DNA from 2 places in the Halobacillus sp. AWM4_238 genome. Region 2 is predicted to be linked to the other one. Evidence: riboswitches for the same ligand, from Rfam matches in the RefSeq annotation. Region 2 holds a riboswitch; the other holds the start of a gene.
The links. Region 2 has a riboswitch for S-adenosylmethionine ahead of msrA (peptide-methionine (S)-S-oxide reductase MsrA). Riboswitches for the same ligand answer to the same signal wherever they lie in the genome.

Region 1 (7,644 bases), 990 kb from region 2:
GTAGTGCTTGTTCTTGGTTCTGTTGTAGGGGCGGATATTGCTGACCCTAAGATTGATCATGTACATACCGTGACGGCTATTGTTTTCATTGCTCTCTTACAAAAATTCATCGTAACGTTAAAATTACGAAACAGGAAAGTAGGGAAACTCCTGACTTTTGAGCCGACGATCGTTATTTTCGAGGGGGAAATGATTGAAGAGAACATCTCCCGCATTCAATATTCTCTTGATAATATTACACACATGCTCAGAGAGCAAAATGTATTTGAAATCAATAATGTTGAACTTGGCATCATTGAACCGAACGGCCAACTGTCCATTAAACTGAAAAATGCCAAAGAAGCCGTAACCCGAGAAGATATGGGGTTCCCATATAGGGGTGGGGGTTATGACATCCCCCTTATTCTGGATGGACAAATGCAACAAGATCTTTTAGCTCGCGCAGGTCGGGACATGGATTGGTTACGTACCAAGCTGGGTACCCATGATGTCTCGGAGGTGTTTTATGGTGCGCTTACCAGCCAGGGTGAGTTTTACTTTTCATTAAAAGGAAAAAAAGCAGAGTCTTTACCTCCTATTGAACATTGATATTTTTTGATAATGAGATTTAAAAGAAAAGAGCCGCTAAAATAGCAGCTCTTTCATTTGGTTATACACTTTGATCCATACAAACCTTCAAACGTTCTTCAATGTCACTTGCCATCTCTTGAATGTTTTCATCCTCAACCATTTGAGTAAGAGAAGTCGGCTTAGGCATACCGATTTTTGTTTTGTTTCCTTCTACATAGATAACCATTTTACAAGGGAGGAAATAACCAGCCAATACGTTTTCATTTAACACGCGTTGCGCTTCTACAGGGTTACAAACTTCCAAGACTTTAAATTCTTTTTCAAATTCCAATCCTTTTTCATGAAGCTTATCTTTGATGTCAAAGGTCCATAACACCCCGAACTTTGCTTCTTTGAGATTAGCCTCAAGACTCTCAATCGCTTCATACATCCCTTTGTCCGTTTCCACCGTATAGTGAAACATGAAATACCTCCTTGGTAATTAGTTCTCCTTATCTATACCCATTAAGGTATTAGGGTAATCTCTCAAATAATTATATTTCACTAAATCTCCCGTTTGTGTAAGACTCCGTTTCGATATGTTTGGGTGAGTTTAGGGGCTCCGGGAAACTGTTCGCTTTCCATGGGGCGGGCGGTGAGCCTCCTCAGGCTACGCCTTCCGGGGTCCCACCTGTCCCACACGTCCCATAGGAGGCTCACCGCGCTCCCGCGGAAAGCGAGCTATTCCCCGCAGCCCCCATCCACTCAAAAAAACATCTCGAAATCGAGTCTTAAAGAATCCTGCCATATTGCTTAATAACTATAGGGAAGAAATAGCGTAGTCCTACTATGAAAAATTCGGAAAGTTTAGTGAATTAAATTGACAAAGCTTTTTTGCTGTATTATGATTGGCAACATCAATAAAAAAGCAAATGACTTTTCTTCTTATCTAGAGAGGTGGAGGGACTGGCCCTACGAAACCTCGGCAGCGGAACTGATCCGTCGAAACGATCAGAAACTGTGCCAACTCCAGCATGTGCGGATGCATGTGAAAGATGAGAAGAGACGGTATCTCATACATATTGAGAGCCCCTCTTCTTATTTTTTAGAAGAGGGGCTCTTTTTGCGTCTAGGAGGGACAGAATGATTCAATTCGAAGATGTTTCGAAGGTTTATCAGCACAATGGGAGCGACTTGCGTGCTGTGGATCAAGTGGACTTGACTGTACATAAGGGAGAAATTTTTGGTGTGATCGGCTTTAGTGGAGCTGGTAAGAGTACCCTGATCCGTTTGGTCAATTTACTCGAACGCCCCACAGAGGGAAGGGTGCTGGTCAATGGTGAGGATTTGACGCAGCTTTCAAAACCAGACTTAAGACAAGTAAGGAAGCGGATTGGGATGATCTTTCAACATTTTAACTTGCTTGAATCAAAGACGGTTCACCATAATGTGGCTTTCCCACTTTCTTTATCAGGGACACCGAAAAAAGAAATCGATCGAAGAGTAGCAGAAATTCTCGAATTTGTCGGATTGTCCGATAAAGCGAAACAGTATCCGGAAGAGTTATCCGGAGGGCAGAAGCAAAGGGTGGGAATCGCCAGAGCTTTAGCAACTTCTCCTGAAATTTTGCTTTGTGATGAAGCAACATCAGCCCTTGATCCTGAAACGACGAAGTCAATTCTGAAGCTATTGCGGAAGGTACGCGATGAATATGGCATAACGATTTTGATGATTACACATGAAATGAATGTGGTCCGTGAAGTGTGTGACCGCATTGCTGTAATGGAAAGTGGACGGGTTATTGAAAAAGGATCGATCTTTGATTTGTTTTCCAGTCCTCAACATCCAACCACGAAAAACTTTGTGAAGACCGTGATGGAAAATGACATCCCCGCTTCAATACTAAATGGAATCGAGGAAAGGGGTTCTTCAAGGCATATTTATCGTGTGACTTTTGTTGATGAAAGTGCCGGAGAACCCGTTCTATCTCAAGTGTCTAAAAGATTTGATGTGGAAGTTAACGTACTGTTTGGACAAATTACGGAGCTTCAAGGAATACCGTTCGGTCATCTCGTTGTGGAACTTCAGGGGCCGGACCAAGAAATCTTACGAGTGATTAACCATATTCAACAAAGAGTATCTGTACAGGAGGTGACTTCCCATGCAGGTTAACTTAATGGAATTTTGGCCAAGAATTTGGGAGGCGACGTATCAAACCATTTTGATGGTTGGAATCTCATTATTGGCAGCTACTTTAATCGGTTTACCGTTAGGGATCATCCTAGTCGTTACGAGGCAGGGAGGTTTGTTAGAAAACAAAACGCTTTTCGGTTCCTTCAGCTCGGTCGTTAACTTTTTCCGTTCCATTCCTTTCATCATTCTGCTCGTGGCCATTTTGCCATTTACGAGGTTAATTGTTGGTTCGTCTATAGGTACAGCAGCAGCCGTTGTACCGTTGGTTATTTTCTCAGCCCCTTATATTGCTAGGTTAGTAGAAAGTAGTTTACTTGAAGTGAAGCCAGGCGTGATCGAGGCGGCTGAAGCAATGGGTGCAACCCCGTGGCAGATTATTCGTCGTGTTTACATACCTGAAGCGTTAAGCTCCATCGTTCTTAATTTGACGATTGCAACCATTGGCCTTGTCGGCGCTTCCGCCATGGCTGGATTTGTCGGCGGGGGAGGACTTGGGGATCTTGCTATCTCTTATGGGTATCAACGTTTTGAAACGGACATTATGATTGCCACCGTATTATTGCTTGTACTCATTGTGCAAATCACACAAACGATTGGAAATTTCACATCTAAAAAGATTCGTAGACAATAGGAGGTTTTAATTATGAAAAAATGGATCGTTACACTAAGTATTTTACTGACTGTTGGGATTTTGCTTGCCGGTTGTTCGAACGAAAGTGGAGCAGCTTCTGAAGAAACGAAGAAAGTCAAAGTTGGATTGAATGGGTCTGGCGTGCCGATTTGGGAGAAAATCAAAGAAAAAGCCGCAAATGAGAATATTGAAATTGAACTCGTTGAATTCGCCGATTATGTACGACCGAATATGGCTCTTGCGGATGGAGATATTGATTTGAACGCTTTCCAAACCGTTTCTTATTTTGATTCATTCATTAAGGAACATAACCTGGATCTTGCTCCTATTGGTACGACCTTGATTGCGCCGATGGGTATTTATTCTGATCAATACGAAGATGTCAGTGAAATCCCTGACGGAAGCTCCATCGCATTACCGAAAGAAGCGACAAACATGGGGCGTGCGTTGCTCCTTCTCCAAGAGTCAGGCTTAATTGGTCTCCCTGATGACTTTGATGGAAATGGGGATTTGAGCAAGATTGAAGAAAACCCTAAAAATTTGACTTTCGAACCGATTGTTGCAGCTCAGACGCCGCGTGTTCTTCCTGATGTAGCAGCATCGATCATCAATAATGGTGTCGCTGTGGAAGCAGGATTTGTACCTGTAGAGGATGCGATTGCGATTGAAGATGAGACAGCACAACCTTACATTAACATCATTGCTGCTCGTGCAGATGAAACAGATAATGAAACATATCAAAAAATTGTGGAGATTTATCAGCAAGAAGATGTAGCCCAACATATCGAAGAAGTTTATAACCAATCGCTGATTCCGACGTTTGTTCCATTAAAAGAAATTGGTTGGTAAAGGAGCTTTCACTCGTATGAGTATAGAATTATATCAGTCCCTGGAGGACACCCTCTTAGCAAATATAAAGAAACAACAACCGACGTATATAGAAACCAGTCACCTTATTCACTCAAACCCGGAAGTGGGGAATGAAGAATACTATGCTTCTCAACAGCTCCAAACGCTTCTTGAAGCAGCGGGTTTTGATGTGGATGCAGAAATCCCTGAACATCCAACGGCATTCAAGGCAAGGAAATCCTCCGGAAAACCTGGTCCGAAAATCGGTTACCTGGCAGAATATGATGCTCTGCCAGGGCTGGGCCACGCGTGTGGACATAATATCATCGGTACGGCTTCTGTAGCTGCAGCCATTGCTTTAAGTGAAATCCTTCCTCAAACAGGAGGGGAAATTATTGTACTCGGTACACCAGCAGAAGAAGGAGGACCAAACGGCAGTGCGAAAGGAACGTTTGTCAGGCATGGTCTTGTCCAAGAATTGGATGCGTGCATGATGGTCCATCCGCTGGGGCGGACATCTGGTTCCGCTCCTACACTTGCCGTCGATCCCGTTGACTTTGAATTCTTCGGAAAAACAGCTCATGCAGCCAGTAATCCTGAAGACGGAATCAATGCGCTGGACGCTGTCATTCAGCTGTACAATGGATTGAATGCTTTGAGACAGCATGTCACCGATGATGTCCGTATCCATGGTGTAATTTTAGATGGAGGCGACGCACCGAACATTGTTCCTCAATACGCGAGAGCGAGGTTTTATTTACGAGCTGCTACAAGGGAAAAATGTGATGATCTGACGAAAAAAGCAGAAAAGATCGCAAAAGGTGCAGCGGAAATGACAGGAGCTACTTATAAGATGATCCGCATTCAGAATGGGGTCGACAATTTCAAAGTGACTCCGCTGTTCGACCGAGTCTTCCAAGAAAAAATCACATCTCTTGGGGAAAGTTATTTTGAAGACAGGAAGGGACTAGGGTCAACGGATGCGGGCAACATAAGCCAAGTCATCCCTACCATCCACCCTTATATAAAAATGGGTCCAGAGAGCCTTGTTGCCCATACAGATGAATTCAGAGAAGCGGCCAAATCAAAACAAGGAGATGAAGCTCTCATCAAAGGAGCGACAGCACTTGCTCAAACAGGTTTGGAATTATTGACAGACGAACAATTGTTAAAAGAAATCCAAGAAGAATATGCTAGACTCTAACCAAAAGCCAGACCATTAAAGGTCTGGCTTATCGATTGTGTATGGGGGTTCCATATATTAAAATGGGTACATTAGAGAGAGGACGTGAATCACATGACAAAAGACATCAAATTGATTGCTCTAGACTTAGATGGAACAACTGTTAATCATGAAGGCGAAGTATCCGAGGCTAATAAAGCAGCTATTAAAAAAGCCAAGGAAAAAGGGATCCACGTTGTATTGAGTACTGGAAGGTCTCTATCGCGGTGCCGTAAAATCGCTGAAGACCTCGGACGCTCTTCCTATATTGTGACCATCAATGGGGGAGAGATTTATGATCATGAATTTAACCTCGTCGAACAAAATCGACTTGAAGATAAACATGTGGAGCGTCTTTGGGAATTGAAAAAAGAGCACGGCCTTTATTTTTGGTCCTCCACCGTGCAAGGCTTGTACAACAGCCAAAATCCATTCGATCAAGAAATTGTAGACTATGACTGGTTGAAGTTTGGTTTTGATATTGAAGATGACGAAGTAAGACAAGTCATTCTCGATGAAGTCAATGCGAATGAGGACTTGGAAGTAACCAACTCCAGCCCTACAAACATTGAAATCAACCCAGCGGGTGTAAACAAAGCAGCTGCTCTTTTGAAAGTCTGCCAGTGGCTTGATCTAGAAATGGAACAAGTGATGGCGGTTGGAGACAGCATGAATGATATTGCGATGATTCGCGAAGCGGGCTTCGGTGTCGCCATGGGTAACGCCCAGGAGCCAGTGAAAAAGGAAGCAGATTTTGTTACAGCTTCCAACAAAGAAGACGGCGTTGCCTTTGCTATCGAAAAAGTCATAGACTAACCCCAAAAACCAGCCCATACCAGGCTGGTTTTTTTACATCCATTGTCCCCTAAAGCTCCCTTTTCTTGAAGACAAGTTTCGAGACGTTTGTTGAGTGGATGGGGGCTGCGGGGGATAGCTCGCTTTCCGCGGGAGCGCGGTGAGCCTCCTCGGACTGCGTCCTGCGGGGTCTCACCAAGCACTTTTTTCCCTCTTAGATATCCGGTTTCGGCGCCTAGCGGCTAGTGAGACTTCCCTCGCTTCTGTACGATAAGTCAACATCGAATCACTCCGTTCTTCGTGTTTCCTTTATCTCCGCCAGCTCAGTCCAGTCCATACGCCGCTGACCAAGGCGCCTCCACACTTAAGATAGGAGTCTCGCCATTCCCCTCCGCCCCTCTGCCATATAAGTATCTTGAAACTACTTGCAGAATTAGGCACTTTATACGTATTAGGAGCAATAGCACAAAACCTCCATCGTACGGACAGAGCTCATAACTTCTTGTTATAGAGCGCTTTCTTACAATAGGTAGTGATGGTGGAAGATGCTCCTTCCTGGTGGAGGGGTTCGTTTCTCCTAACTATAAAAGGGGTGGTTGGGAAGCTGCGAGACTCCCGTGGGAGAAAGGAGATCGGCGAGATCCCTTAGTGCGGCAGACCGCCCGAGGAAGCTCGCCACTACCTCACAGGAAAGTGTTCAAATGCGGAATCGCCCTGGTAGACACGACTGGCATAAGCAGAACAGCAACGGAATGTGCCCTTTCATTCCTTTGCTGTTCTGCTTATGACGCGAGTGTCTGGGCGATGGAGCTAGACGAGTAGCTTCCCAGCCACCCCTGACGCCTCACATAGCAAACGAACCCCGGAAAGTCTCGAAACTGAGTCTTCAACAATCCTGCCATATTGTTTAATATTCATTATTCGCGCTGGTGTGGGTCGGGACTGTAATGGAGGATGTCGAAATCCTTCTAAATACATAAATATGTAAGCGTTTTCTGTTTGAGGCAGGAAAAGAAGAATAAAAAGAGAATTACATCCAATAGCGAAGAATGCTCAGGGAGGAAGACTATGAAAGCATCTTACATAACAGAAGAACATGAAATACTCCGTCAATCTCTACGGAAGTTTTTAGAAAAAGAAGCTTATCCCTATTATGACGATTGGGAAAGGGCGGGGGAAGTACCCCGGGAGTTCTGGAGAAAGCTTGGAGAACAGGGATACCTTTGCCCTTGGCTCGACGAGAAATATGGTGGGTTTGGAGCAGATTTCGGCTATTCCGTTGTCATCAATGAGGAAATGGAAAAAGTGGGGACAGGACTGATTGGAGTCGGTTTGCACAATGATATTGTCGTTCCTTATTTGGAAGCTTACGGAACAGAAGAACAGAAACAAAAATGGCTTTCAA
Region 2 (7,644 bases):
TCCAACGTCGCTTAACACATGATAGTTCAGTTCATTTTTCTCCTGAGTCGTCAGGGACTGATCAGGGGTTTGTGGACTGATCGCAATCAATTCTGCACCTTCTCCATGAATTTCTTCAAGGATTTGCTGATATGCTCTCAGTTCCATGTTGCAATAAGGGCACCAGCCACCACGATAAAATGTAAGAACGACCGGGCCACGTTTCAACTGTTCATACAGCTCAACCGTTTCTCCCTTAGCGTCTGGCAAGTCGAAGTTCGGGGCTTTCACTCCCGCAGACAAGCCTTCTCCATCATCTGAAGCTTCCAGTTCATCAATCGCCTGCTTCATTTTTTCTTGAGTTTCTTCGGAAGCTGCTTTCTTGAATTTTTCAATATACTCGTTAAAATTTTCTCGCATTTCTGTCTTCATGAAAAAACTCCTTTTACAATAGATTCACTTTTCATTATAAAGAGATAAGAAACGTGAAGAAAATGATTTGCTTTCTCTGGTCATCCATAGAGCAAGACCTACCGCTAACAGCCCTGCTGTTAGTTTTCCAATCAATACAGGTAAAATCATGTCCTTTTCTACACTAGCGACAAACGCAAAATGGCTGCCGATGACAAACGCACCGCTGACAGCGAACGCTGCATTGACCGTCTTTCCTCGCACATCCATATCTTTCATCGTCGCTAACATTGGTAAGTGATGAGCCGTAGAAGCGATCAGACCTGTTAACGAGGTAGAATTCATGCCCCATTTTTCACTCAGCCGTCCAATGAATTTCTCTCCCCGCTGATTAATGAATGCGACCAGAGGGTAAGCGCCTGCTAATGTGACCGTAATCCTCCCGACAATGACCACCCCTTCGGATAAAGGAGCCATACCCGGTAAAACAACAACCCCCGTCAATGTTTCAATAATAATGAGAGCAAGACCAGTAATGATGATGATTTCAATTGTTTTTCCGAAATAAGAAAACAATCGGATGGTTACGTTGGTGAACAACCATAAACCCGCTCCTATAAAGACCGAAAGCAAAATAGCCGGTGTCAAATTACGTACCATCCACATCGCTTCATATCCTGCTACCGCCCCGCCGACGAAGCATCCGATCGGAACCGTAACTAAACCAGCTAGAATTCCCTTGGAAAAGTAAGGCCGGTCCTCCTTTTTAACAATCGTCAGCGCGACTGGAATGGTAAAAACAAGTGTAGGTCCCATCATCGTTCCGAGGAATGCCCAGGAAAAAGTGGCCGCTCCCTCTTCCATTGCCAGGGATTCAGCCAGCGGGTAAGCACCCATATCAATCGCAAGCATCATGGATGCAAACATGGCAGGATCCGCCCCGAACCATAAAAACAGAGGGCGGATGACAGGCGCAAGCCACTGGGACAGCACAGGAGCGAGGGAAATAATTCCCACCATGGAGAGAGCAAGCGGCCCCATCATCATGAAGGCTTCATAAAAACGCCATCCGAGAGAAAGACGATGATTGAGCACATAATAATCAAGCGCTCCGATTACCATAAACATGCACATGACCATTAAAATCGCATCATTTACCCACAAAGGCCCAGCCCCTTTCTTACGTTTTTCTATCCATATTCACCTGAAATTCTACGAAGGGTAGGGGTGATTCTAATACGGTTTTCTCCCCTGTCATTTCTCTAGTTACTAGTTTATCATTCAGATCCCCCATTGCCCCAACCTTTTGGAACATGCTTTGCTGCAGTCGTTAAACAATGTTCGGTGTGGGTTTTGAGAATATGTATCCTGTTGCCATGGCCAGCCTTTTTGCATAGCTTAAATCAAAGAATCGGCATCCTGCTTCAACAATATGGCAGTTTTCTTGAAGACTTGATTTCGAGACTTTTGTGGGAGTTTAGGGGCTCCGGGAAAAGGTTCGCTTTCCGTGGGCGAGTGATGAGCCTCCTCGAGCTAAAGCTCTGCGGGGTCTCATCTACCACGCACTTCCCACAGGAGTCTCACCGTTTCCCTCCGCCCTCTTTGCCAAGGAAGATTCTCGAAATCACTTCTGGAACAAGCAGCTTGAATGACTGAGGAAAGTAGATCATATAACCTCTCCACAACAGGCATTCAGAATTTATTAGCTTGATACAGAGCGCTTTATGCCTGCCTTTGGGGGCGAAATGGGAGACACTTCCTCTAGGTATAGGGGTTCGTTTCTCCTTACTATGAAAGGGGTGAATGGGAAACTGCGAGACTCCCGTGGGAGAAGGAGATAGGCGAGATCCCGCAGGACGCAGTCCGAGGAAGCTCGGCGCTCATCCACAGGAATGTGTTCAAATGCGGAATCGCCCTGGTAGACACGACTGGCATAAGCAGAACAGCAAAGGCATGTGTCCTTTCATGCCTTTGCTGTTCTGCTTATGACGCGAGTGTCTGGGCGATGGTGCTAGACGAGTTGCTTCCCAGCCACCCCTGACGCTCAACAAGGCAACGAACCCCGAGAACATCTCGAAACTGAGTCTTCCACAATCGGGAGCTTTAGTGGGATATTATTACACATGTAAAAAGGACCCTTGTTAGAGGGTCCTTTTGTTATTAGCCAATGGAGCATGCGGCAGAGCCGTGCTTTTGTAAATATTTCTGGTGATACTCTTCAGCTTCATAGAAGGTGGATGCTTCTTCTACATCTGTAACAATCGGACGTTTGAAGATCCCTTTTCCTTCCCACTCTTTGATTTTTTCTTCTGCAATGTACTTCTGACTAGCATCCGAATAAAAAATGACGGAACGGTATTGGTGACCTACATCCATTCCCTGTTTGTTACGGGAAGTCGGGTCGTGAGCTTCAAAAAAGATATTCACAAGTTCTGCATAGGTGATGACAGTCGGATCGTAGTTTATTTTGACAGATTCCGCGTGTCCACTTTTACCTGCTTTGACTTGTTCGTATGTTGGGTTATCCAGGTGGCCGCCAATATAACCGACCTTTGTTTCTGTAACCCCTTCGAATTTCTCAAAAAACGCTTCTACTCCCCAAAAACATCCTGCACCGAAAATAGCTGTCGCCATATATCATCTTTCCTTTCCCTTAACGCAACTTCTATCGAGAGCCTTGACGGTTATGGTGCTTACACGAAAAGACCCCTTTTCTTATCCAGTAAGAAAAGGGGTCGCTAATATCCGCACGATCCTCTCATCTCTTAGAATGTTAATACATTCTACAGGAATTGGCACCGTTCTTGTCAATCCGTAGATTGATTCGATGGTTGCCGGGCATCAAAGGGCCAGTCCCTCCGCCTCTCTGGATAAGAAGTTTCCGTTATTTATTTTTGTTAGTACCCATAGTACTACGTATTTGTAACGAAGTAAAGGATAACAGGTTAAAAATCTCTAATAAAAGCACATAATGTCTTTCTTTTGATTTTATTATATTCAAAGACTACCATGCTCATGCCTGTCTGTAAAAAAATCCGCTTCTGTTTAGCTCTGTCCTGTTGTGTAAACTTCCTCAAACGGCTGCACGATCACAAACCCATCTCCTTCAAACTCCATTTGAATGGATTCCCCGCTTCCACGTCCAATCAGCGTTTTAAAACTGATGTCTGTTTTGAAGTTTGGTTCCAAGTGTCCGGACCAGGCAACAGTAGCATGCGGGTCGGTAATGACAGGTTCCCCTGGACGTACCAGCAAGGTCAATGGTTCATAGTGCGATGTGATAGCGACGCGTCCACTACCACTAAGGGTTACATTAAATAAACCACCAGAAACCATTCCGGCTACTTTTTTCATTAGTTTGATATCCCAATCAATGCTAGGTTCAAAGGCAAGAAGATCGTTGCCATTCACTGTGATGGTCTCATTATCCAGATCAAAAATAGTAATTTTCTTCCCCTGATCCGCAAGATAAAGACGACCACGACCTGTAGCCTTCATTAAAGAACTCCCTTCGCCGGTCATTGCTTTTTTAAATAAGCGACCAACGCCATGTTCAAGGATGCCCTCTCTTTCAAATTTGATGTTTCCATTATAGGAAATCATCGCGCCCGCCTTAGCCCACACTTGATCAAGTAGATTCACCTCAAGAATTCTCGGGGTTTCCAGCTCAAAATAATCATTCTCTGATTCATCCTGCTTTGTTTTTCTAATAAATTCATCAATGGAGTAGTCGCTCATCATCTGTTCCTCCTTATCGTCTTCTATGGTTATTTATACATCTATTTCATTCTATACCACGAACCATCCGTTTTGACTCTTACAGTTACTCCTATAAGTAGAGGGACGATAGAAATTACACTACTTTTCGTCCAAATGAGAATCAAACCATTGCAACACTTCAGGGGCATACGCCTTGAAATGCAAGCTCAGACTGTGGTCCCCATTCTCATATTCCATGTACCGATGAAGATCATGCTCACGTTCCATATGATCTGCAAACATTCGCGCCTGCTCAACCGGAACGGTCCGGTCTCTTTCTCCGTGAAGCATCAATGTGGGGACATCCATGTCTTCCACCCAATGGATTGGAGCAAGTTCACGATACCAATCCTGATCACCCCGAGGCTCTCCTAATAACTGTTCGATTTGCTCTTGAACAGGTTCTGGTTGAGTTAGGTACAATTGTTTCAAATCACTAATGGCTCCAACCACAGCAACAGCATCAACCTCTATGTCTTGTTGAACCGCGAGCATGCTCATCCATCCACCGCGGGAGTACCCAAGCATGACCGTTCGTTCGTCATCGACATGATCCAACTCTGCCCCCACCTTCTTTAAATCCATCACATCAAGGACAAAGTCTTCCTTATTGGATGGCTCAAACTTTCCTTCGGCATTCTCCCTATAATGAGTCGCTAGTACTACATATCCCTGTTTTGCCCAGTAGGAAAGATTTTTTAGCTCTTGAGCATCTGTCAACGAACTTTCTCCCAACCCTCCACGATTGTGAATGAGTAACGGAAGACGGCCTTCTTTTTCATCTGGCTCAATCCAGAGACCCGGAATTTCAGCTCCACCGCTAGTGTATGTAATGGAATATCCTGTAACACCTGGTACACCAATTTCTACCTCTTCCTTACTCCGCAGAACAGTATCTTCTTTAGCATCTACAAAAAATACAACAGCACCTATGAAACAAAGAAAAGCCAAGAAAGCTCCAACCAGCTTCTTCACCTTATCCCCTCCTTTATTCGATTGGAATAATTTGTATGACCTGGTCATGCAATATTTTCCTGTTCTTATCTTTACGATAGGTGGTGTGAAAGGTTTCAACTTTGGAGGAGCTGGGGAGAGAAACTTTTACTAGAGTTGTGATAGACTCGAATTAACTTCACTTGAAAGGGAGAATTTGTATGTATGGCTTAGATGAGAAGAGAAGTGAACTGCTCCAATTTGTTGAACAAGTTTCAGAGCAAGAAGCATCCGTTAAGCCTGAAGGAAATCGCTGGTCCATCCTTGAAGTTTTAGAACACCTATACTTAATGGAACAATTAATTGTTTACCAGATCAATCAGTCGCTCAAACAAGGGGATACTCAACAAGCGACAAAAAAACCGATCCATAAGACAACTAACCGCGATTATAAAGTCGAGGCACCAGAGGCCGTTCAACCAAAAGGGGAATTCAATTCATTGGATGATGCGAAAGAAGGCTTGAAAAAGACGCGAGAAGCGACTCTATTCCTCATCCACAATAAGGATGAAGAAACATTGCAAAACCGTGTATATCCTCACCCCTCTTTCGGTGATATGAACTTAGAACAATGGGTAGAGTTTATCGGTTGGCACGAGCTACGCCATTTGGATCAAATGAAAGAAGTAAAAGCCCACATTCATGCATAAATGAAAACAACCCCCTGAGTCTATGACTCGGGGGTTACTTGTATCTTATCTTTTTACTTATTAAAATCTGCCGGCTTTACTTCTTCTCCGTTTTCACCGGTGTAACGAAGTCCCCAGCCTGTCCATGCTGCAATGAACATGACAATCAATAACAACCAGCCCTGAAATACGAAGGGAAAGACTTCTCCGGGACCGACAACCGGAAGGAAATCGTACTGATCGGCAGCTCCCTGGACCGTAGCCCATGCGAGCAGGACACCTCCACTCCAAGGAAAGATATAGCCAAGAGAAGATGTGACCGTATCCAGCAAGTTTGCTCTTCGGTATGCATGGATTTTCATTTCCGTTCCTAACTTACGAACGAACGGTGCCGCAGCAATTTCAGCCGCTGTGTTGATGGTGATAAACACGTTCAAGAATGCGACAATTCCGAAAATGGAAAGTTCAGCACGTCGAACGACATTATTGATCAGCTTCAAGAAGAAGTTCTTAATGACATCCATTGTACCTGCAACATCCAAAAGGTAAGCGGCAGCTAATATGAAGAGAATCAAAATAGCCATATTGAAATAGCCACTGATTCCATCAATCAACGCGCCTTCAATCACTGCTTCACCGGCATCGTTTTTATGGATATGCAATACTTCCTTCAAAGAATTTCCGGAAAGGAAGATGAACACAGCTGCTGCCAAGATTCCGTAAGACAGTGATGTCAAAAGATGATGACCGCTTAAGGCTAAGTATAGGACGAGTACAAAGGGTGCCAACATAAGAAGCCCTTCAGGTGAAACTTCATTTTGAAGGTCAGTGACCACTTGCTGACTGCCCATATCTCCACCACCACCAAAAATCACAAATAAAATGAAAGCTGGAATGGCTGCTGTGATGGAATATTTGAAGCGTGAACGCACAACTCCCGGAACATCAGCATCCTGTGTTGTCGCAGAAACAATTGTAGTGTCTGATACAGGTGCCAGATTATCCCCAAAGACGGCTCCACTTAAAATGGCCGCAAGCAGAATGACAGGATCTGCTCCTAAAATCACGCCCGCAGGATACATCAAGACTCCAAATGTCGCTACCGTACCGTAACCCGTACCGACAGCAGTGGAAAACAATCCCGCTAAAAGAAAGGTGATTCCTACAAAAGCTCCCCCTTCCAACCCGGATTGAAAACCGGCCCATATAAGACCGTCCACTAATCCACCAGCGGACAACATGTTTGCAAACATCCCTGCCCAAAACCAGGCAAGAATCGCAACGACTCCTACAGGCTGGGCCATGCCGGAAATCAAACTTTGAGCATAGTCGGACCATGTGGATTTACATAAAAATAGACCGATGGCAATTCCAATGACCATCCCTAAAACTAAGGCCTGTTCTGTCACAAGGCCTGTGACACTTAATACAATCGCCCATATGATGAAAAAAACTAAAGGAATGGTAGCACTAAAGACACCACCACGAAATTCTAACTTCCGGATGTCTTTTTCTCCTACCGCTTCATCTATGACCTGTTCTTTTTCTTTATCTGCCACTAGATTCCCTCCTTTACCAACGTTAACTTTACAATAGATTATCATCCCATGTGTATAGATGTAATGTCACGAGTTTTTTCATAATTTTTCAATAATAGTGTATCATCGATAAAAAAGCTAGGAAGGAGATGGAACATGCTGCAATTAATCCCTTTTCAAGAAGAAGATTTCCAAGCTTTAATCAATTGGATTGATTCACCAAGATTTCTCATGCAGTGGGGAGGGCCGATGTTCGACTATCCATTAACCCACACACAGCTCATGGATTACAAAGATGCAGAAGATCGACGGGCTTTCCAAGTCTATGATCCGGA

Region 1: it holds a riboswitch for S-adenosylmethionine, as region 2 does, so the genes downstream of both, ACXACN_RS13965 (methionine ABC transporter ATP-binding protein) here and msrA (peptide-methionine (S)-S-oxide reductase MsrA) in region 2, are expected to answer to the same signal.

The regions. Positions count from the first base shown of each region.
Region 1 covers NZ_JBSWSY010000002.1:2,797,147-2,804,790, reverse strand. The annotation lists gene ACXACN_RS13975 (DUF421 domain-containing protein) at 1-588, shown strand, start outside; gene ACXACN_RS13970 (DUF302 domain-containing protein) at 650-1,033, opposite strand; SAM riboswitch class I at 1,492-1,611, shown strand; gene ACXACN_RS13965 (methionine ABC transporter ATP-binding protein) at 1,693-2,721, shown strand; gene ACXACN_RS13960 (methionine ABC transporter permease) at 2,711-3,373, shown strand; gene ACXACN_RS13955 (MetQ/NlpA family ABC transporter substrate-binding protein) at 3,386-4,222, shown strand; gene ACXACN_RS13950 (M20 family metallopeptidase) at 4,239-5,426, shown strand; gene ACXACN_RS13945 (Cof-type HAD-IIB family hydrolase) at 5,520-6,260, shown strand; gene ACXACN_RS13940 (acyl-CoA dehydrogenase family protein) at 7,308-7,644, shown strand, end outside.
Region 2 covers NZ_JBSWSY010000002.1:3,782,660-3,790,303, reverse strand. The annotation lists gene ACXACN_RS18810 (peroxiredoxin-like family protein) at 1-411, opposite strand, end outside; gene eutH (ethanolamine utilization protein EutH) at 436-1,554, opposite strand; gene msrA (peptide-methionine (S)-S-oxide reductase MsrA) at 2,551-3,024, opposite strand; SAM riboswitch class I at 3,146-3,267, opposite strand; gene ACXACN_RS18795 (AIM24 family protein) at 3,436-4,128, opposite strand; gene ACXACN_RS18790 (alpha/beta hydrolase family protein) at 4,249-5,124, opposite strand; gene ACXACN_RS18785 (DinB family protein) at 5,304-5,792, shown strand; gene ACXACN_RS18780 (Na+/H+ antiporter NhaC family protein) at 5,846-7,330, opposite strand; gene ACXACN_RS18775 (GNAT family N-acetyltransferase) at 7,466-7,644, shown strand, end outside.